Regions from separate parts of the Actinomadura meridiana genome, predicted to be linked through region 4. Evidence: riboswitches for the same ligand, from Rfam matches in the RefSeq annotation. Region 4 holds a riboswitch; each other region holds the start of a gene.
What was found. A riboswitch is a leader RNA that binds a small molecule or an ion and turns the genes downstream of it on or off. The one in region 4 is predicted to bind cyclic di-AMP.
Positions count from the first base shown of each region.

Region 1: it holds a riboswitch for cyclic di-AMP, as region 4 does, so the genes downstream of both, ABD808_RS11985 (gluzincin family metallopeptidase) here and ABD808_RS25220 (CHAP domain-containing protein) in region 4, are expected to answer to the same signal.
Region 2: it holds a riboswitch for cyclic di-AMP, as region 4 does, so the genes downstream of both, ABD808_RS30745 (NlpC/P60 family protein) here and ABD808_RS25220 (CHAP domain-containing protein) in region 4, are expected to answer to the same signal.
Region 3: it holds a riboswitch for cyclic di-AMP, as region 4 does, so the genes downstream of both, ABD808_RS00335 (C40 family peptidase) here and ABD808_RS25220 (CHAP domain-containing protein) in region 4, are expected to answer to the same signal.

Region 1 is NZ_BAABAS010000005.1:593,344-598,480, forward strand. It holds gene ABD808_RS11980 (M48 family metallopeptidase) at 1-424, opposite strand, end outside; gene ABD808_RS11985 (gluzincin family metallopeptidase) at 421-1,731, opposite strand; cyclic di-AMP (ydaO/yuaA leader) riboswitch at 1,839-2,033, opposite strand; gene ABD808_RS11990 (C40 family peptidase) at 2,382-3,302, opposite strand; gene ABD808_RS11995 (NYN domain-containing protein) at 3,622-4,899, opposite strand.
Region 2 is NZ_BAABAS010000021.1:197,667-202,803, reverse strand. It holds gene ABD808_RS30750 (M28 family peptidase) at 156-1,541, opposite strand; cyclic di-AMP (ydaO/yuaA leader) riboswitch at 2,227-2,370, shown strand; gene ABD808_RS30745 (NlpC/P60 family protein) at 2,377-3,066, shown strand; gene ABD808_RS30740 (DUF4360 domain-containing protein) at 3,241-3,960, opposite strand; gene ABD808_RS30735 (multicopper oxidase domain-containing protein) at 4,446-5,137, shown strand, end outside.
Region 3 is NZ_BAABAS010000001.1:73,072-78,208, reverse strand. It holds gene ABD808_RS00345 (RDD family protein) at 1-828, opposite strand, end outside; gene ABD808_RS00340 (amino-acid N-acetyltransferase) at 833-1,354, opposite strand; cyclic di-AMP (ydaO/yuaA leader) riboswitch at 1,644-1,849, shown strand; gene ABD808_RS00335 (C40 family peptidase) at 1,955-2,884, shown strand; gene ABD808_RS00330 (transcriptional regulator) at 3,295-3,525, opposite strand; gene ABD808_RS00325 (LacI family DNA-binding transcriptional regulator) at 4,021-5,043, shown strand; gene lysX (bifunctional lysylphosphatidylglycerol synthetase/lysine--tRNA ligase LysX) at 5,062-5,137, opposite strand, start outside.
Region 4 is NZ_BAABAS010000019.1:72,237-77,373, reverse strand. It holds gene ABD808_RS25225 (PP2C family protein-serine/threonine phosphatase) at 1-1,014, shown strand, start outside; cyclic di-AMP (ydaO/yuaA leader) riboswitch at 1,429-1,585, shown strand; gene ABD808_RS25220 (CHAP domain-containing protein) at 1,598-2,356, shown strand; gene ABD808_RS25215 (bifunctional glycosyltransferase/CDP-glycerol:glycerophosphate glycerophosphotransferase) at 2,572-5,137, shown strand, end outside.

The DNA of each region.
Region 1 (5,137 bases), on a different contig from region 4:
CGAGCGCGGCGGACGCGATGACGACGCGCAGGAACCGGCGGCGGACACGGCCCGTGACCAGGCCGATGAGCCGCGCGCCGAGCGGGCTCAGCCCCAGCGCGAGGATCACCAGGAGGCCGACGACGAGGCCCGCGTAGGCGGGCGGGTTGATGGCCGAGTCGAACGCCCGGGACCGGGCGATCTCGGCGGGGGAGAAGTCGAGCGCCGGATCGGGCCGCACCCGCCCGCCGGGGACGTCGCCGGGCAGCGGGTTCCACGGCGTGGTCAGGGCGAGGACGACCCCGACCGCGGTGAACAGCACGGCGGCGGTGATGGCGGCGGCCGTCCGGGGCCGTCGCGTCCGCGTGCCGCCGTCCGCCTCCTCGCTCCTGTCCTCCGTGAGGGGACGGCTCCCCGCGCCTCCCGCCTCGCTGCGCTCACTCATGCGAGTTCCTTCTTCAGATAGTCGCGCCACAGGGCGATGAAACGGTCCCGGGTGAGCCCCAGCACGTCGCGCAGCGCGGTCTCCTCCGGAACGCGCCCGGCGGTCCGGTAGAGCCGTACGAGCGTCGCCTCACCGTATCGGGCGGCGATCATGCGGCAGGCGAGCCATGCCTCCTGGTAGGCCTGGGACAGACGCGGCGAGCCGCCGGAGAACGCGGCGGCGGCGGGCGGCGCGGCGGGGATCCGTCCGGCCGTCACCTCGCGGCGCAGCTCCCCGGCCGCCGACCGGACGGAGATCTTCGCGCCCCGGTAGCCGACGTAGTCGGCGAAGCCCTCGATGAGCCACAGCGGCGTCGTCCGGTCGCGGGCGCCGCCGGTGGCGACATGGGTCAGCTCGTGGGTCAGGACGACGTCGCGTCCCAGGCTGTTGAGGCGGCCGAACGTGCCGGGGGAGATGATGACGCGGTCCTCCCCGGCGCCCCCTTCGGCGGACGGCGCGAGGGTCGCGAGCGCGGCGATCTCGCCGAGCCGCTGCCCCGGACCGGCGAGCGCGGCCGCGAGGGACGCCGAGGCGGGCACCAGCGCGACGACCCGCCGCGCCCAGGTGCCGCCGACCACGCCGCTGACGACGGGTACGGCCGCGTCGAGGCGTCCGGCGATCTCGTCGAGCCCGGTGGCGTCGCCGATGACGAGGCTGGCGCGGCCGTTGACCACCGACAGTGGGCCGCCGTCCCAGATCTCGGCGTCGTCGTGCAGGTTGTGGGACGAGCCGTCGCCGACGATCGTCCAGGCGCCCGAGCGCGGGGCCAGTGCCAGGTACCGGGTGCGGGCGACGTCGCCGTGGTCGAAGCCGCGCAGCCGGTACCGGGTCTCGACGCGGAGGATCGCGACGTCCTTCGCGCCGTCCACGGTCTGGGTGGCGACGGCGCGTTCCCGCCAGCCGTCGAGGGGAAGCGCGCGGATGTTGCCGTACAGGCGGGACTGGGCGTCCCGGAACGCGGTGGGTGCGGAGCCGACCGTGGTGAGGAAGGCCGTCCGGTCGCCGGTCCGCACGGCCCGCGCGCGGCTGTCGAGGACGGTGGCGGCGTCGCCGGGCGTGAACGCGGCGGCAGCACCGTTCCCGCCGATGGCGCGTGCGTCGGGCGTCTCGCCGCCGGACCGCGCGCGGACGAGGCCCGCGCCGCCCGCGAGCAGCGCGGCCGCCCCGCCCGCGCCGAGGGCAAGCGCCCTGCGCCGCGTGACGGGCCCGCCGTGGGTGCCGCCCTGCGTGCCTCTGTGCCTGTCGCTGTGGGCGGAGCCGTCCTCCATGCGCGCGATCCTATGCAGCCAGCGGATGGGCATGCCGATGCGAAGCCGAAAGAGGGCGTGGCCGCACGGGGCGACCACGCCCAGGTAACGCTGCGGAATTCACTCCTTCGTTCTTCCTAGACGCCTACCGGGTTAGCTGACGGGTTCGGGCGAGGAAGTGGCCCTGCGGTGGGCCCTCACCGGTTCTCCGGAGAGGCGCACCGATTCACCCCGGGCGCCGGGGGTCGTCCAGGAACGGTCCCTGGACTCCGGCGCTGTGGGTCCCCGGTTCCGCCGTTCGGCGGACTCGGCGCTGCCGCTGCGATCCTGGGGGCGAGATGGGGCCCGTGCGCGGAACCTGTCTCCCGCGTGCGAAAGAGCGGCGCCTGTTGTCGTGCGCGGACGGCCCGTGGAACCGCCGTGGCAGCGCGCTCAGCGCCATGCACGCTTCGGCGTGCGCACGGTGGGCCGGGTCCGGCCGGGGGGGAAGGCGGCACGTGGCTCGCGCCGCCGTCACGCGGCGCCTGGTGGGCGTCGCGGGCACCCGGCGCCTGGCCGGCGCCGTGAGTGGTACAAGGTACCAAAGCCCCAAGAGAAGGCAAACCCCTACAAAATTAACAACGGACCAGGTCAAAGCCTGGTCCGTTGCCGGAAGACGAGCCGTCCGAACGTCAGGGACGCCCGGCGCCGTAGTAGTTGCTCAGGTAGTAGCCCGAGGTGATGTTCACGATCTCGACGTTCTTGCCCGTGCGCGGGGCGTGGATCATCTGCCCGTTGCCGATGTACAGGCCGACGTGGCCGAGGCTGCTGAAGAACACCAGGTCACCGGGCTGTAGGTCGCTCTTGTTGACCCGCTTGGTGGCGGCGTACTGCGAGTTGGTGGTGCGGGTGATGTTCACGCCCGCCGCCGCCCACGCCTTCATGGTCAGGCCGGAGCAGTCGTAGGAGCCGGGACCCTCCGCACCGTACTGGTACGGCTTGCCCTTCTGCGCGAAGGCGAAGTTGAGCGCCGCGCGGGCCGAGCCGCTGGCCGGGCCGTTGTAGGTACCGCCGATGCCGCCCCCGGAGGAGGACGTGCCGCCGCCGAGCCTCCGGACGACCGCCTCCTGCTTCTTGACCTTCTTGTCCAGGTCCGCCTTCTGCTTCTTCAGGTCGTCGGACTTGGTCTTCACCTCGTCATAGGCGGTCTTGGCGACGGACTGCTCTCGCCGCAGCCGCTGCGTGGTGGCGAGGAACTGGGTGAGCTGGGAGCCGCGGTCCCGCGACAGATGGGACAGGACCGCCGCCTGGTCGAGGACCGCCTGCGGGTCGCTGCTGCCGACGAAGCCGGTCACGTCCGTCTGCTCGCCGTTCTTGTACGCGGTGGCGGCCATCTGGGCGATCTTGGCGCGCTGCTCCTCGAAGGCCGTCTCCTCTTTCTTGGAGGCCTTCGTCGCGGCGTCGAGCTTCTTCTTGGCGACCTTGAGCTGCTCGCGGTTCTGGTTGTACTTCTCGACCTTCTGGTCCATCTCCTCGTTGAGCTTGTTGAGCTTCTTCTGCTCCTCCGCCTTGTTCTGCTTCGGCTTGGCGTGCGCCACCGCCAGCGGAGACATGAGTGAAGCCGTCAGGGTCAGGCAGGTGACGGCCGCCAGGCGGCGGGATACGCCTCTGCTCGCCAGGCCGCCTCTCCGGTCACGCCGCTGCGCTGGTGTCCCGTTGAGATCTTTGGCCACGGTCGGTTTCGCCCCTCTCGTCCACGACGTCAGCGGACGACACTAGCGAGGGTCAACACCCGTCACAACCGATTCGTCTCTCTTTGATCGACATCGGGGGAAAAGTGTCCACTCTCCGTGAAAGGCAGGTCACGGACCGCGAGCCGCTCCTTATGACGGCCTTATCCGCGTCTTAATCGCCCACGGCCGGTTGGTCGCCCTACGAGCGGCCGAGCCGCCGCAGCAGCAGCGTCGACGGGCACGGGCGGGCGCTCGCCCGGCGCGCCGCGTCCGCCACCTCCCGGTCGGACGACACCACGACGATGGCGCGGCCCTGCGGCTCCGCCCGGACGAGGTCGGCGATCAGCTCGTCCGCGGTCTGCCCCGGACGGCTGAACAGCACCCGGACGCCGCGCGGCGCCGCGATCGCCACGGGCGCGTCCAGCTCCGCGCCGTCGAACACGCACGTGATCTCGGCGCGGGTTTGCGCGGCGAGCCCGCCGAGCCCCGACAGCAGCCTGCTGCGCTGGTCGGCCAGCGGCAGGTCGCCGTAGCCGGTCTTGGTGACGTTGTAGCCGTCCACGACGAGGTGGACGCGCGGCAGCGTCAGCAACCGGTCGAGTAGTTGCGGGTCGCTGTCGGACAGTGCCCGGCCCGGCAGCGCGCGGTGGGCCAGCCGGTCCGGCTCCAGGGCGCCGACCGCGTCCGCCGGGCGCCCGATGGTGGACGGCAGCGCCAGCTCCCTCCGCACGCCCTGCGCCGCGTCGACGAGCGTGTCGAGCAGCATCCGGAGCCGGACGTCCTCGACGTTGCGCCCCTCCCGCGCGGCCCGCTTGGCGGCCTCGGCGGCGGCCTCGGCCTGGGCGGCGCGGGCCCGCAGCCTGCGCAGCTCCTTCTCGGACGCGGCGGTCGACTCGCGCGCGGCGGCCAGCTCACGTTCGGCGGCGGCCTCCATCGACCCGGCGTGCTTCTCCGCCGCCCGGAACCGGGACCGCGCCTCGTGCAGCTTGCGGCGCAGATCCGCGACCTCCGTCTTGGCCTCGCGCAGCTCGGCGCGCAGCCGGTCGGTCTCGGCGGCGCGGGCGGCGCGGGCCGTGGCCAGCTCCTCCTTCAGCGCCGTGATCCGGCGCTCGGCGGCCTCCTCCTCAGAGGCGGACGCGGAGCGTTCCAGGTCGGCTCTTGCGGCCTCGACCAGATCCGTCCACCCCTCGGGGCGCAGCAGGTAGGCCAGCACCGCGACCCGCACCGGGTCGGCGGCGGGCGGGACGGCCCCGTCCTCCACGGCCTCCACCAGGTCGGCCTGCCTCTCCCGGAGCGGCGCGGCGACGCGCCGCCGGAAGTCGGGATCCTTCTCCAGGGCCGCCGCGATGTGCTGCCCGGCGAGCTTGGCGCGCTTGCGCCGCTCGAACCGCGCGAACCGGCGCAGCGGCGCGGGGACGTCGTCGAGGGGCAGGCCCCCGATCACCTCGGCGGCGACCTCCACGACCGCCTGGCGCACCGCCTCGGGAAGCGGTCGGCTCAGTCTGCGCTCGGTGTCCTCGCCGCCGGGGGTCGCTTCGGGGCCGCTGTCGATGATCCCGCTCCTTCCGGGCTGCGCCGCCGGTGGGCTGTGTCTTCCCGAGCCGTCCGCGCCCTAACCAGGGCGGACGTGCGTTGGGACGGATAGCGCCCGGCCTCCCCGAACCGTCCCCGCGGCCCCCGCCCGGCGGGACGTACCGGCGCCCCCCAACCCTAGC
Region 2 (5,137 bases), on a different contig from region 4:
GATTCGCCGTGGAAGCAGGGTGTCTTCACCATCGGTGTCCGCGCCGACACGCAAGCGGTCGCCGGGCCGCACGGGGCAACGGCCCGGCCTCTCACGGTCCTATCATCCGGCGCACGGTCCGTCCGCGCGCCGCCCCGTTGGACACCGCTTCTCGGTTATGTGCGACGCGCCACGTCGTAGGCGGCGCAGCCGATCAGTTCGATGGACGCGCGGAGCCGTTCCACGCTGACGTTCTGGACGATCCTGTCCTCGGGCGTGTGGTAGACGGGTTCGAGCTGGCTGGGCGCGTCGTTGCCGCGCCAGCTGTAGTTGCCCGCGGCGATGCCGCGCTCGGAGAAGGACTCGTGGTCGCTGGAGCCGCGGGCCGTCGGCCCCCGCACCTGGTCGAGGTGGCCGAGGCGGCGCGCGGCGTCCTTCACCGCGACGGTGGTGGTGTTGTCGGAGCCGTCCAGGGACAGCAGCCAGTAGGTCTCCGCGGCCGGATGGCTGGTGCCGACCATGTCGTTCTGGAAGACACCGGTGATCTGCTTGACGCCCTCGTCGTCGAGCTGCTTCACGTAGTGCCTGGACCCGACCAGCCCAAGCTCCTCCGAACCCCACAGGCAGATGCGAATCGCCTGCCGGGTCGGCAGGTTGCGGAGGACGCGCGCCAGCTCCAGGCACAGCACGGCGCCGCTGCCGTCGTCGTTGGCGCCGGGCGAGCCCGGGACGGTGTCGTAGTGGGCGCTGACGATGACGGCCTTGTTCGCGTCGCTGTCCCCGTCATTGTTCCCGTCATTGCCCAGCGACGCCTTCCGCTCGGCCAGGACGTTGTAGGACGTCAGCTTCGAGTGCAGAGTGACCTCGACGGACAGGCGCTTGGCACCCGCCCGGATCCGTTCGCCGTGGTATTCGGCGAGGCCCAGCACCGGGATCGCGACCGTCCCGGCGAGGTTCGGGGTGAACGTGGCGGCCTTGCGTTCGGGGTAGGTGTCGGTGCGCACGTTGGCGATGAGCGCCGCCTTGGCGCCCGCGGCCTCGGCGGCCTTGGCCTGGTCGGTCTCCTTCCCGGCGACGCGGTCGAACAGCACGAGCTTGCCGCGCGCACCGCCCGGGACCTCGACGACCTTGCCGACGTCGAGCACGGCGCCGTCCGCGAGGCCGGTGGCGCCCTGCGCGGAGGCGGCGGTCTGCCAGAGCCGTTCGCCCTTGGCGCGGATCTCCGCGAGGGCCTTGTCGGGGACGGGGAAGGGCTGAAGCTCGACGTCGTAGCCGAGGCGGCGCAGCTGCCCGGCGATGTAGCGGGCGGCGCGGTGCTCGGACTCGGTTCCGGCGATGCGAAAGCCGATCTCGTCGCTGAGCACCTTCAGGTGCCGCATCGCCCGGCGGATGTCGATGCGGCCGACGACGGCCCTGTCGCCGGTGGTGAGGGTGGGCGGGCGGACGGCGCCGGGGCGCTGCCGGGTCGCGGCGGCGGCGGTGCCGGGCAGCAGGCCCACGGTCGCGAATCCGGTGAAGGCCGCGACCCCGGCGAGCAGGTCACGGCGGTTGACCTCGGACATTGGCATCTCCTCGGGAGCTGGGGGACGGGGCCCCGTTGCCGGTGAATCTATGAAATCGCGACAAGTCGGACAAGAATGGTCAGAAGGTCCGCAACAGAACCGTGATCAAGGTCGGCCTCGTTGATCAAGGACGGCCGGGTCAATGGCAGATCTTGTCCCCTTCCGGAGCGGACGCGATGATCAAGATCGTCGGCGAAAAGGGCCGCCGCCTTTCCCGCACATGCCCCTCCACCTGGGACGCTAACGGCGAGGACCCGGCACGGCCCCCGGACGGGGCGCCCCGGCCCGCCGTCGCGAAGATCGTCCGAGCCTGGGTCGCTGACCTGCGACGATCATGATTTTGTCGGGGTTTGCCATCCTTTGGCGTTCGGAGTAGCTTGTCGCTCACCGAAGCGCCCGCCAGGCGCCTTCCCCCCCGTGTCCCCCCGTGGACACGCCCGCTCCACCCGGCCCCGTCGGGTGGGGTGACGGCGCGAGCCACGTGTCGTCCGGTCCTGCCGCGCAGGGTCTCCCCGAGGCCCCTCTCAGCCCGCCCATGCGCACGCGATGAGCGTGCGGCGCTGACGGACGCCAGGACCCGAACACACAAGCACGGCCCCCGACGGGGGCGTGCCAAGACCATCCGCGCCGCTCTTTCGCGCACGGGACACAGGGTCCCGTGACGGGCCGTCGTGCCCACAGGATCGCAGCGGCAACGCCGAGTCCGCGCCGCGCGCGGAGCCGGGGACCCACCCGTCGCATCTGGGGTGAATCGGCCTGTTCCAGGCCGTAGGGCGACTTCCACGTCCGAACCCGTCAGCTAACCCGGTAGGCGGCTTGGAAGCTAGGAGTGCCCTTGAAAGGCAAGCACGACAAGCACGACAAGAACCGCTTCCCCTTCGGCCCCCGGACCACCGGCGCCGTGCTCGGCCTCGCCTTCTGCGGCGTGGTCGCGGCCACCGCGCAGGTCACCCTGTCGTCCGACGGGGACTCCGGCGCCCGTTCCGGCGCCCCGGTCACGGCGGCCGAGTTCCTCACCCCCGAGAAGAGCGACGGCCACGCCGACGCCTCCAGCGAGAAGTCGGACGACACGAGCGACCGGAAGGACGGCGAGAGGTCGTCCAACAGCGCGAAGAGCGCGCGTACCAAGGTGATCGAGCGGGCCAGGAGTTGGAACCCGCACACCTCCGACCGCGTGCCCTACAGCCAGACCAGGACCCACGAGGGTTACCGCACCGACTGCTCCGGCTTCGTGGCGATGGCGCTGGGGCTGCCCGGACCTGGCCCGAACACCGTCGGCTTCACCTCGTCGCGGTACACCGAGCGCATCTCGATGGACGAGCTGAAGAAGGGCGACCTCGTCATGGACGCCGAGGGCACCAACACCACCCGGCACGTCGTCATCTTCGAGAAGTGGGCCAACGGCAAGCACACGTCCTACTGGGCGTTCGAGCAGCGCGGCCGCTACGGCACCGACCACCGGACGCGCGACTACGGTCTGTCGTCGGGCAGCGAGTACAAGGCGTACCGGCCGAAGAACCTGTAACGCGGGACGCCACCTGATCACGGCGTCGTCCCGTCCGAAACCGGGCGCACTCCGTGATCAGGTGGCGACAAAAAGAATGGAAACGCGTTCATGGGCGCCCGGACGGCGCCCATGAACGCGAACCCCAAGTCAAACTGGTTCAGGATTCGATTTGTGGCTGGATCTGGCGATCGACTAGCAACGTTTCCAGGTCAGGTGGTAGACCGCGTCCGCGTTTGTCGATTCCATTGCGATGAAACTGGGCTTCTTCGCGTCGGAGTCGCCCTTGTCGATCCGAAGTTGCGTGTTGATGTTCAGGTTGCGTTCCTTGCCGCACGGGGCGTAGACCCGCTTGGCCGGGTCGGTGCGGTCGCGGAACCGCCAGGCGCCGTCGTACGGGCCGTTGATCTCGTGGTTGACCGAGACGTTCTCGGAGCTGCCCTGGAAGTAGTAGTTCGTGCTGCGCAGGGCGGTGGCGCCCTTCTCCACGTGGGCGGCGCCGCGGGACACGACTCCGACGACCGCGTATGTGTAGCCCTCAGGGGCGTTGACCTTGACGTTGATCTGGCAGTTGCGCCGGAACTCGGTGGGCGGGGCCTCGCCGCCGGCCCAGGCCATGTACTTCTGGTAGATGACCGTGAAGGCGGCGTTGTTGTGCGTGGGCACGACCTTCGTGGTACCGGCGGGGCAGCCCGAACCGAGGATGGTCTCCACCTGGATCGTGACGTCCCTGGGCGCCGGCGCGGCGTCGGGCACGGGCTCGAACTCGGGCGCGTCGGGAGCGGGTTCGGCGGCGGCCACGGGGCCCGCCGTCACTGCGTCGGCGCCGTTGGTGCCGACATAGGCAACCGTCGCCACGGCGGGGACGAGCACCGCCGCACCAAGCGCGATTCCCAATCGTTTGGCGTTCATCATGGGGGGGTCTCTCAGGGGGGTAGTTGCCCCGGCGACTTCGTCGTCGCACATGCTCTCGCCGGCCGTTCCGGGCGGTTTCGGGGAGACTTTGTCGGCCGGGGCTGAATGGTGATCCTCTCGGACCGGAGAATCTGCGGAGAGGTTATTCCCGCGCCAAGCGGGCCGTCAACACCCTGGTATTGCCCCTTATTCACAATTAACTGCGCTTTTGAATCTCTCTTTAAGGACGCACGGAGAGTGATTTGGGACATGGGATCCGGGGCGCGGACGGGGGCGTCCGACGGTGAACGGCGGAGATGGCCACACCTGGCCGGGAACCTCCTGACTCCCTGAGTCGTCATAGAGTCAACACCCCGCGCAAGACGGATACGACGCGCGCCCCGCGAACCCCGCAGACGTACCGCGCACACCCCGCGCACGTCCAGGGCCGCCGCCATCGGACCGGCGGTCTCCGGCACAACGGGAGTTCCAGGGGGAATTCAGAGATGCCCGTGACCAGGGTGTACGACGTCGTGGCGCTGCACGTTCCCATCGTCTACGACGCGCACGGGGACCACGACGGCAATGGAATGATCTTCACTCTCGCCGAGCACGAGACGGCGCTGAACACGGTCGCGGAGACCTTTCCCACCCCGTTCCCCGATCCGGTGCGACATCCCGAGCTGCTCCCGGACCCGCATCCGCTGGTCCGCCCGCTCGTGCTGCGCGCCCGCGCCGGGGAGCGGATCATCATCCGGTTCCGCAACCGGCTGCGGCGGCGGGCCGGAATCCACGCCCAGGGCGTCGGCTACCGGGTGAAGACCGGCGACGGCGCCGCGGTCGGCCAGAACCCGGACTCCACCGTCAAGCCAGGTGGCGCCGCCACCTACGAATGGGACGCCGCCGACGAGGGCGTGTTCTTCCTCGGCGACCTCGCCGACCTGCGCGGCGGCGAGGACGGCTCGCAGGCGCACGGCCTGTTCGGCGCGCTGATCGTCGAACCCGCGAACGCCACCTGGACCGACCCGGTGACGGGCGAGCCGCTGCTCGACGGCCTGTACGCCGACGTGCACGTCCCCGGCCAGCCGAGCTTCCGCGAGTACGCGCTGTTCATGCAGGACGAGTCGCCCAACGACAACCCCGTCCTCCCGCCGCACCCGACCTACGAGTGCGACCTGCCCCGGCCGCACACGCACTC
Region 3 (5,137 bases), on a different contig from region 4:
GTACTCGTCGTATCCGACCCGCTCGTCAATGACGAGCGTGCCGGCGAAGCGGTCGTGAAGAGACTGGTGCAGAGGCTGGTCCCAGATCGCCCACAGGTAGGCCATCAACGCACCCGCCCAGACGAGCACCATCCCGTATGCGGCGTAGTCCCAGACCATCACCGCGACGACGAGGAAGAAGAAGACACCGACCTGATAGCCCACATGGACGATCCCTGCGCGCCAGATGGCCTGCGTGGTGGTCAGTGGTTCTCCGCCAGGTGCCTGGACGATGCCGAGACCCATGACCCGCTTGCCGAGAGTCCGTCCCGACATGGTCAGTTGGACGGCCTCGTACAGCAACGGCAGCACCGACAGAACACAGAACAGAGTGAAGATGATGGGCCAGTTCCACACACCGCCCTCGTCCTCTGTCTTGCTGCCGGGCTTGCCCAACCCGAACGCACCGATCGTGATGGGCAGGACGAGCGCGAAACCGAAAACCGCCACAAGCGCGTTGTCGAGGATCCGCGCGGCGGCCCGGCGGAGTATCGGAGCCAGCGGCTGGTCGCCGCCGTTGGAACCGCCGTACTGGTCATAGGACGAGTCGTACGCCTCGTCATGCCCGGGCTGGTCCCCCCACTGCTGTTGCTGCCACTGTTGGGTTCGTGGCTGAGGCTGTTGCTGGCGTTGAGGCTGTTGCTGGCGTTGATGCTGCGGCTGGGGTTGGCGGGGCTGCGACTGGGGTTGCGGTTGCTGCTGGGGTCCTCGATACGGGGGCGGCGGGCCGTACGACCCCTGCCCCTGCTGCGGCTGGTGTCGCCGCCCACGGTCGGGGAAATCGCTCATTCGGTCAGCCCTCCAGGCGAAGCAACATCCGGGTGTTCCCCAACGTATTGGGCTTGACCCGATCGAGGTTCAAGAACTCCGCAACGCCTTCGTCGTAAGAGCGGAGAAGCTCCTCGTACACCTCTGGCGCCACCGGAGTCCCGAGGATCTGCTCGAAGCCATGCCGCGTGAAGAACTCCACTTCGAAGGTAAGGCAGAACACCCTCCGCACGCCGAGTTCCCGCGCGGTCTCCAGCAGACGGACGACGATCCGGTGCCCGATGCCACGTCCGCCGTACTCCTTGTCCACGGCGACGGAGCGGACCTCCGCGAGGTCCTCCCACATCACGTGCAGCGCGCCGCAGCCCACGATCGGCCCAGGAGTGCCGTCCTGGATGTCCTCGGCGACCCAGAACTCCTGGACGTCCTCATACAGCTTCACCGTGGACTTCTTCAGCAGGCGTCGTCCCGAACCCGCGTACAGGTCGACCAGCCTGCGGATCTCTTGAACGTCGGCGGTACGGGCTCGCCGGATCACGACCTCCACAAACAGGCGAGATTATCGAACGCGCGGCGTTGCCCGACTTCCGGCAGGGGCTTAACGGAGGCTTGGCAAGGTCTTGCATGAGGCGCCGTCCACACCAAGTAACTAGTTATAAGCGACCACGCGGGGCCATGACCCGTCGAAAAGTGAGACGGGCCACACCTTTCGGAACGGCGACACGCCCTCTCCTTCCCACCGACAGGCCGTGCCACGTGCGTTTTCGCATGTTCTGGTTGGCATTCCCTGCCGGTTCCGTTAGTGTCCTGCGCTGACGTCGGCCTTCCGCAGGACGGAGGCCGCACCGCCGAGTCCCCGGGTCGCAACCAGTGCCCCGAGGAGCCGGGGACCCACTTCCGGAGCCTTCGGGGACCTCCCCCGGGCTGACGCCGTGAGGGGTGAATCCGCGACCGCGTGGAATCGATCCGCGCGCCACCCGTGGACGGGCTACTCCAGCCCTAACCCGTCAGCTAACTCGGTAGGCGGACGAGGAGAGGAGAATTCGTGGAGCCATCGCGCCCTGCTTCCTTTTCACGATCTGCTCGGTCACGCTCCCGGCACTCGTCATCAGGTCGCGCGGCATGGTTCCGTGGCCGGACGATCACCGTGGTCGGCGCCCTAGTGGCGGGCCTTTCGGTCGTACCGCAGACGGTCGGCACGGCCAACGCCGATCCTGAGCCGTCCACCAAGGAACTCAGGACGAAGGCGTTCAAGCTCGCCGACCAGCTGGAGCAGCTCACCGAGCAGTACAACGGGCTGAAGGTCAAGCTCGCGCAGTCGCAACGCGCCGCCAAGGTCGCCACCGACAACGCCGAGCGGCAGGAGAAGACTCTCCAGGGCCTTCGCGAAAAGGTCGGCTCTCTGGCCGCGACCAGTTATATGCAGGGCGGCTCCGACCCCACAGTCTCGTTCGTCGCCTCGCAGGACCCGCAGGCCGTCCTCGACCAGGCGTCCACGCTTCGCTACTTCGCCAAGCGGGACAGCAGCAAAGTCCTCATCCTGATGCAGGCCATGCAGGCCGCACAGCGCGCGCGCAAGTCCGCCGAGGCCCGCTCCACGCAGGTCAAGGAATTGCGGACACAACTCGACTCGCAGCGCAAGAAGGTCACGGACGCCTACGAGAAGACCCGCGGCAAGCTCGTCGAGCGCGACCCCAGCATGCTCGCCAAGCTTCCCGTCATCGGCACCGGCAAGGCCGCACAGGCGCTGCGGTACGCGATGGGCAAGCTCGGCGACCCGTACGTCTGGGGCGCCGCGGGTCCCAGCACCTTCGACTGCTCGGGCCTGACGATGTGGGCCTACCGGCAGGTCGGCATCAACCTGCCGCACTACACCGGCAGCCAGTTCAACGCGGGCACGCACGTGTCGCGCAGCCAGCTCCAGCCGGGCGACCTCGTGTTCTTCTACTCCGACCTGCACCACATGGGGATGTACATCGGCGGCGGCAAGATGATCCACGCCCCCCACACCGGTGACGTCGTGAAGATCGCCTCCATGTCGGGACGTCCCTTCGCGGGCGGCGTCCGGGTCGCCTGACAGCGTCGACTTCGACCGGGCGCGGCCGGGCTCAGGATCGGTGGAAACGCGCGCCTGGTCTGTCTTTCTGAGAGTTTGTCGACCTCAGGTCGCCGTGGCAGGTCGCTGTGGCGTGCCGCGAGCACAGAAACGAGTGCCGAGGCGATTCCGGACACATTCGAGATTTCCCGGGCATATTCGAGAGATCCCGGGCAATCTTCACAGGATCCAGGGCCCGTTCACGACATTCCGGGCACATTCGAAAGAACCAGGGTCTTCTGAACGCCGTCCAGCGGCGACGCCTCCCGCAGGGACCTACCTGCCGGGACGTGGGCGCCGCCGCCGCGGGGTCGGACGGAGGTTCAGAAGAGTTCGCCGCCTGGATTCCGGTGACGCCCGCCGTCCCCGGACGAGCGTCATTGGTACTGCTGCTAGATGAGCTGCCTTCGGGCCGCCCACACCACGGCCTCGATAGGGGTGTTGACCTCCAGCCGGTCGCAGATGGTCCGCAACCGGCGCCGCAAGGTCCGGGCGCTCAGTTCCAGCTTTCGTGCCGCCACATCGGCGGTGACACCGCTGGCGATCTGAGCGAGGAGCCGAATCTCCTCCTCGTTCAGTCCATAATCGTCGGTGCCACGACGTGCGAGTGTGGCCTGTTCCACTCCGTCCTCCCTCGTCCGTGGTGATGACCGCGGGGATGCAGCCGTCCGCTGCACAGGCACGGGTTGGCCTCGATCTGTACGCGCGTTGGGTTGCCGGGTCCGGAGCCCCTCCGGACTCAGATCATCGGTTGGGTTCCTTTTTATGTCTCACGCGCTTGGCCGGAGGTGGCCGTTGGGCCGATTGCGGGGGTGTCAGGGGGAACTCCGGGTGACGATTCACACGTTGGCAAGCAGAGGGAGACGGGATGAGATCGCCAGCCATCCGCACCCGCCCCTTCTCCTTGAACTCGCCAGATCTCGCCGTGGTCGAAGATCGTGAATCGTTTCAAGCTACGCTTCGGCTCGGAACGCTAGGCGGCCGGATCCGGCCCGTCAAGCTCCGGTTCAGTGCAATCTGCACCCGATTGGTCGCGGTACGTGACCGACCATTCGCGGATGCACGATGCAAAACGCCACTACCTGGGGAAACACGCCTGGGACGGGACGAGGAGCGAGTTGCCACAGACCAGTATTCGTGAGGTCGCGAGGCGTGCTGGAGTCTCAGTTGGGACCGTTTCGAATGTCCTAAACCGGCCAGACCTCGTGGCCGAAGCTACCCGTAATCGTGTTCGAGCAGCGATCGAGGAGCTCGGATTCGTCCGGAACGAGTCCGCTCGGCGGCTCCGCAAGCGTCCGGAACGCACCGCCGGAGAGTTCGGCAACGAGCCGCGACGCGCGTTCGGCGTCGTCGTCGAAGACCTCGCCGACCCGTACGCGACCGCCGTCGTCAGCGGGGCCGAGGCCGCGCTCAACGCGGCGGGCCACGACGCGCTCTGGCTGTCCAGCGACCACTCGCCCGCCAAGGAGCGGCGCTCGGTGGATCTGCTGGAGGAGCAGAACGCCGCCGGCGTCCTGATCATCCCGGTCGGGCTCGGCTCCCGGGACATCTCCCGCCTCCGCGCCGCCGGAATGAGCGTGGTGCTGATCGACCGGGACGCGTCCGATGTGTGCTCCGCCCAGGTCGACCATGTCGCGGGCGGCGAGATCGCGGCCGCGCGCCTGCTCGGCATCGACCGTGAGCGGATCGCCTTCGTGACCGGCGTCCCCGAACCTCAGCCGTGCGTGGAGCGCCGTGAGGGCGCCGCCCGCACAATTGTCGAAGCGGGCTTCGGAAAGCCGCCAACGCTCGTCCAGGACGCGCTCAGCCCCATCGAGGGGCAGGCAGCGGCCCATGAGATCCTGGCGATGTCGCCGCGGCCGGACGGCGTGTTCTGCGCCAACGACCTGCTCGCCATCGGCCTGATCAACGAACTGATCCGGCTCGGCGCCCGCGTCCCCGAGGACATCGCCGTGATCGGCTACGACGACATCGAGCTGGCCGCGAGCGCCGCCGTCCCGCTCACCACGATCCGGCAACCGCGCCGCGAGCTGGGCTGGGAGGCCGCCGAACTGGCGCTGGCCGAGATCCGCGAGGGCAAGTCGCACCAGCACCGCCAGGTCGTCCTGCGACCCGACCTGGTGATCCGCGAGAGCGCCTGACCCCGCGCGGCCGTCCGGTTACTGTTCGGGCTTGACCAGCGGGAACAGGATGGTCTCGCGGATCCCCTTGCCGGTGAACGCCATGATCATCCGG
Region 4 (5,137 bases):
GACGAGGTGCCGCCGATGCCGCACGACCTGCCGAAGGTGGTGGCCGACGACGACCTTCCGCTCGTGGAGGAGGCCGTCCAGACGATGTTCTCGCGCCGCGAACCGGTGGAGGCCGAGCACCGCGTGATCGGCGAGGACGGGCGGCCCCGGCATCTGTGGGTGTTCGCGGAGCCGGTGCTCGCCGACTCGGGGCTGCCGGTCTCGATCAACATCGTGTCCCAGGACATCACCCGGCGGCGCGGCGTGGAGCGGGCGCTGGCCGAGACCCGGCGGCAGATGCTGAAACAGCGGGAGCAGACGGCGCAGGAGCGGCGGGTGGCGGTGACGCTCCGCCGCGCGATCCTGCCCGACGAGGACGAGATCGAGCAGCTCCCGGGCCTCGGCACGGCGATCCGCAGCCTGGCCGCCGAGAGCACGGCCCGCATCGGCGGCGACTGGTTCGCGACCCGTGTGCTGGGAGACGGCGCCGCGATGTTCGCCATCGGCGACGCCGCCGGACACGGCCTGCCCGCCGCCGCGGCGATGGCGCGCACCCGCAACGGGCTACTCGGCCTGATGTGCACGGGAGAGCGGTCCGGACGGCTCGTCGGCTGGCTGAACGACCTGGTGAGCAGCATGGACCCACCCGCGACGGGCACCGCCGTCGTCGCCCGCTTCGACCCGCGCGGGCGCGTCCTGGACTGGACGTGCGCGGGCCACCCGCCGCCGATCCTGATCCGGGCCGGGGAGGCGGTGCCGCTTGAGCTCGTGCGTGACCCGATGCTCGGGGCGATGCCGGGCTGGGAGTACACGACGGTCACGACGCGGCTGAGCCGCGGCGACATGCTCTTCCTGTACACCGACGGCCTGGTGGAGCGCCGGGACGCGGACCTGGACGAGCGCATCGAGCGCCTCACCGGCATCCTGCGGGACTGCGCCACCCAGCCCGAGATGCTGCTGGACGACGTCCTGGCGCGCATGGAGCACGACCGAGCGGCCGACGACACCACGCTCTTCGCCCTCCACGTCGAGTGACCGCCCGGTCATGTGACGTGCGTCTCACCGGATGTGGCCCCCGAGCGGCGCGCCACCGCACCCGTGACCTGCTCGTTCGCGGGTTCTTTACCATTTGATCGGCTTCCGGTAAGCCCCCGGGGCAAAGGGCTGCGGGGCCCTCGAAGAAAGATCGGGAAGACACCGGGGCTTGAGGGTGTTGGTAGTCCCTTGGAAGGGCTTTGAGCAGGCAAGACGGACTTTTGTGCCTGATTTGCTTTTCTTGCGAAGGTTGATACCTTCTACCTGAATCCGCAGCGCGTCCCATGCGTTGCTCCCGGCCGGGTGAGTTGCGGCCGAAGATCGCGGAGCGGATCCCGCCCGCGATGCGCCCGACGAGGGGCGCCAGCACATCAAGATCAGTCACTGAGATACATCCGCACAGCACCGCGCCCCCGCGGTGCGAGGCCGAGTCCGAACCGGTCCACCCGACCGGAACGGAGCCGGGGACCCAAGGTTCCAGGGGTGAATCGGCGCGCCCGAGAGTCGCGCCGTAGGGCTGCTTCCATGCCCGAATCCGTCAGCTAACCCGGTAGGCGTCATGGGAGACAAGGAGATTCCCTGTATGACCGGTCGTTTCGATCGTCTTTCGCTCAAGCATGTCGCCGCCGAGGACAAGGCCGTCGGTGCCGCCGTCGGCGCGGTCCTCGCCGGAGCCGTCGGGCTCGCGCTGTTCAACCCCCTCGGCGGCGGCAGCGCCGCGGCCGAGACCGCGGCCCAGGCGGCGGCCGTCGACAAGGGCGCCGTGTCCAGCGGGTCCGCGCAGGCCGCCGGGGCCGGCATGACCGCCGCTCAGGCGCGCGAGGAGGGCTTCAAGGTTCCCCCGCACGCGGTCAAGCCGTCCGAGGTGATCGACCTCGCGGAGAAGCAGGTCGGCGTCAAGGAGGGCAGGGGCGGCATGACCAAGTACCACAAGTGGTATGTGTCGACCCCGCACGCCAAGCAGACCGCCGACCGTGACGGCGGCTTCCCGGTCGCCGACTACAAGGGCGCGCAGTGGTGCAACATGTTCGTCTCGTGGCTCGGCGCCCAGACCGGCGTGGAGAACATGGGCTGGGACGCCTACACCGTCAAGCACGCCACCTGGTTCAAGGACACCGACCGCTGGGGCAAGAAGGCCAAGCCCGGCGCGGTCGTCTTCTTCGACTGGAAGAACGGCTCGAGCGGTGACATCGGCGACATCGACCATGTCGGCCTCGTCGTGAAGGACAACGGCAACGGCACGATCCGCACCGTCGAGGGCAACACCGACAACGCGGTCAAGGAGAAGACCCGCGACAAGTCCGAGGTCGTCGGCTACGGCTACCCGGACTACGCGTCCTGACCCACACCTGTAACAACAGGACCCGCACCACCGCACGCGCTGAGGGCGCCCGGCGACTCGCCGGGCGCCTTCGGGCGTTCCAGGGTGATGCGACCCATGTCTCCGCTGAAGGCGGGTAATGCCAAGCATTGACAGCCTTTGATCGGCCTTGGACCTCAGCACGGCGTTCCTGGATAGGAATCCTGCACCTGTCCGGCCGAACCGGAGGGAGGGCCATGCGGGCACGCCCGGACGTCAGCGTCGTCGTGATCGCCTACAACGACGCGCGGCGGCTGCCACGGGCCGTCGACTCGGCGCTGGCGCAGTCGCTGGGCGGCGTCGAGACGGTGATCGTCGACGACGCGAGCACCGACGGGACGGGCGAGGTCGCCGACCGGCTGGCCGCCGCGCATCCGGGACGGGTCAGGGCCGTCCGCCTCCCGGAAAACTCGGGCGGCTGCGGGCGGCCCCGCAACGCCGGGATCGAGGCGTCGACCGGCCGGTACGTGATGTTCCTCGACAGCGACGACCTCCTGGACCGGCACGCCTGCCTCAACCTGCTCGCCGCCGCCGAGGACGCGGCGGCCGACCTGGTGTCCGGGTTGTGCGAACGGATCTTCCTGGACGTGCCCGCGGGCGGGAAGGGCCGCGTCCGCCCCTGGTTTCCGTGGCTCTACCGGCGGCGGGCCGTCTACGGGCCGCTGGAGCAGAACCCCGAACTCCTCTACGACACGCTGTCGACCAACAAGGCCTACCGGCGCGACTTCCTGGACGAGCACGGCCTCCGGTTCGTCGAGGACCTGCACTACGAGGACCTGCTTTTTACCGCCGAGGCGTACCTGGCGTCCCGCCGGACCGTCCTGATCCCGCACCGCGTCTACACCTGGCTCGTCCGGGAGCGGGCGCCCGCGCCGTCTATCTCGGGCAGGCGCGCCGACCCGGCCAACTTCGCCGACCGGCTGGAGATTCACCGCCGTGTCGACCGGCTGTTCGCGCGGCGTGGCGCGCACGACCTGGCCTTGGCCAACGACGCCAAGTTCGTCAACCATGATCTTGCGCTCCACCTGCGTGAGCTGCGCGGACGCGACCCGGACCGGCGGGCCCGCTTCCTCGACCTTGTGGGCGAGTACCTGGCCGGGTTCGATCCGGCGGTGTTCGACCAGGCCAACCCGCTGCCCGCGATCGCCGCGTACCTGGTCCGCGAGGGCGACCACGCGGGGGCCCTCGCCGCCGCCGAGTACGACGGCCTCGCCGACTGGCCCGAACTGCGCGCCCCGCTGGTGGAGCGGGACGGCCGCGTCTTCTGGGGCGCGGCCCCGCCGCCCGGGACGCTGGGGGCCCGCGTCCTGGACGTCACCGGCTTCGGCTTCCACCTGCGGCCGCTGAAGGAGCTGCGTCCAGCGAACACGGTGACGCGGCTGGAGGCGCGGGGCGGCCGCGTCCGCATGGCCGGGTATGTCCTGGACCCCCTCGCCAGGATCGGGCCGGACGCCGAACTATCCGGGACGCTGGAGTTCCGTGACCGGCGGCACCGCGCCCAGAAGGGGCGGGTTCGCGCCGATCTCCGGCATGAGAGTGATCGGATCGGCTGGTGGGCCGAGTTCGACCCGCTGGCGCGCGTCCGGCCCGTCGGGTTCGTCGACCCGGTCTGGGACGTGCGGCTCCGGCTCCGCGTGAACGGCGAGGAGATCGTCACCCGGCTCGGCGAGGGCCCCGGGTCTCCGCCGCTGGACGGCGTCGCGCTGCCCGTCCGGCCCCGGCTGACGCGGCTCGGCGGAGACCGGCTCCGCTCCTACGTCACCGGCGGCGGTCATCTGGCGTTCGCCCTGGAGACGAGCACTCCGTGGGCGCGGCTGGCGGGTGCCGCCGCGCGCCGGGCCGCCCGTTCCCCGGTGGGACGGCCGTCCCTGCGCTGGGTCCGGCGGGCCCAGCGGGCGGAGGCGGCCGTGCGGCGGACGGCGACGTCCCGCAAGACCAAGGTGGGCGTGTTCAACCGGGTGCTGACCCGGCTGCCCGTCCGGCCGCGCCTGGTCGTCTTCGAGAGCCACCTGGGCAGGCGGTACTCCGGCAATCCGAAGTACATCTACCGGGAGTTGCGCCGGTCGGGGCGGCCGGTGGAGGCGGTGTGGGCGTACCGGTCGTCCGCCAAGGGCTTCCCGAAGGACGCGCGGCTGGTGCGGCGCGGCTCCTGGGCCTACTTCCTGGCGCTCGCGCGGGCCCGGTTCTGGGTGGACGATCAGGGCTTCCCGGATGGTCTCCGCAAACGTCCCGAAACCACCTACCTCCAGACGTGGCACGGGTCGGCGTTCAAACTCATGGGGCTTGACCAGCCGCGATACAAGCGGGCCTCCGCCGCCGAGCAGGCGCGGCTGCTGACCAAGACGGAGCGTTTCGACTGTTTCCTCGTCCGGTCGGGGCATGACGCCGACACGCTGTGCGCCGGGCTCGGCGTCCGCGGCGAGCTGCTCACCGCCGGATATCCGCGCAACGACCCCCTGGTCAACGGCGTGGACGGCGACCCGGAGCTGGCCGCCGAGGTCGCCGAACTCCGCGACGCCCTCGGTCTGCACGACGGCCGCCGCGCCGTCCTGTACGCGCCGACGTTCGCGACCGGGCGGGCCGGACGCCTGGTCAGGACCCTGAGACCGCCCATCGCCCCCGACGTGTTCGCGCGGGAGCTGGGCGGGGAGCTGATGCTCCTGGTCCGGCCGCACTACCTGTGCCGCGCCGACGTCCCTGCGGGCGCCGGGACGGTCATGCGCGACGTCGGCGACGTGCCCGACGTCACCCCTCTGCTGCTGC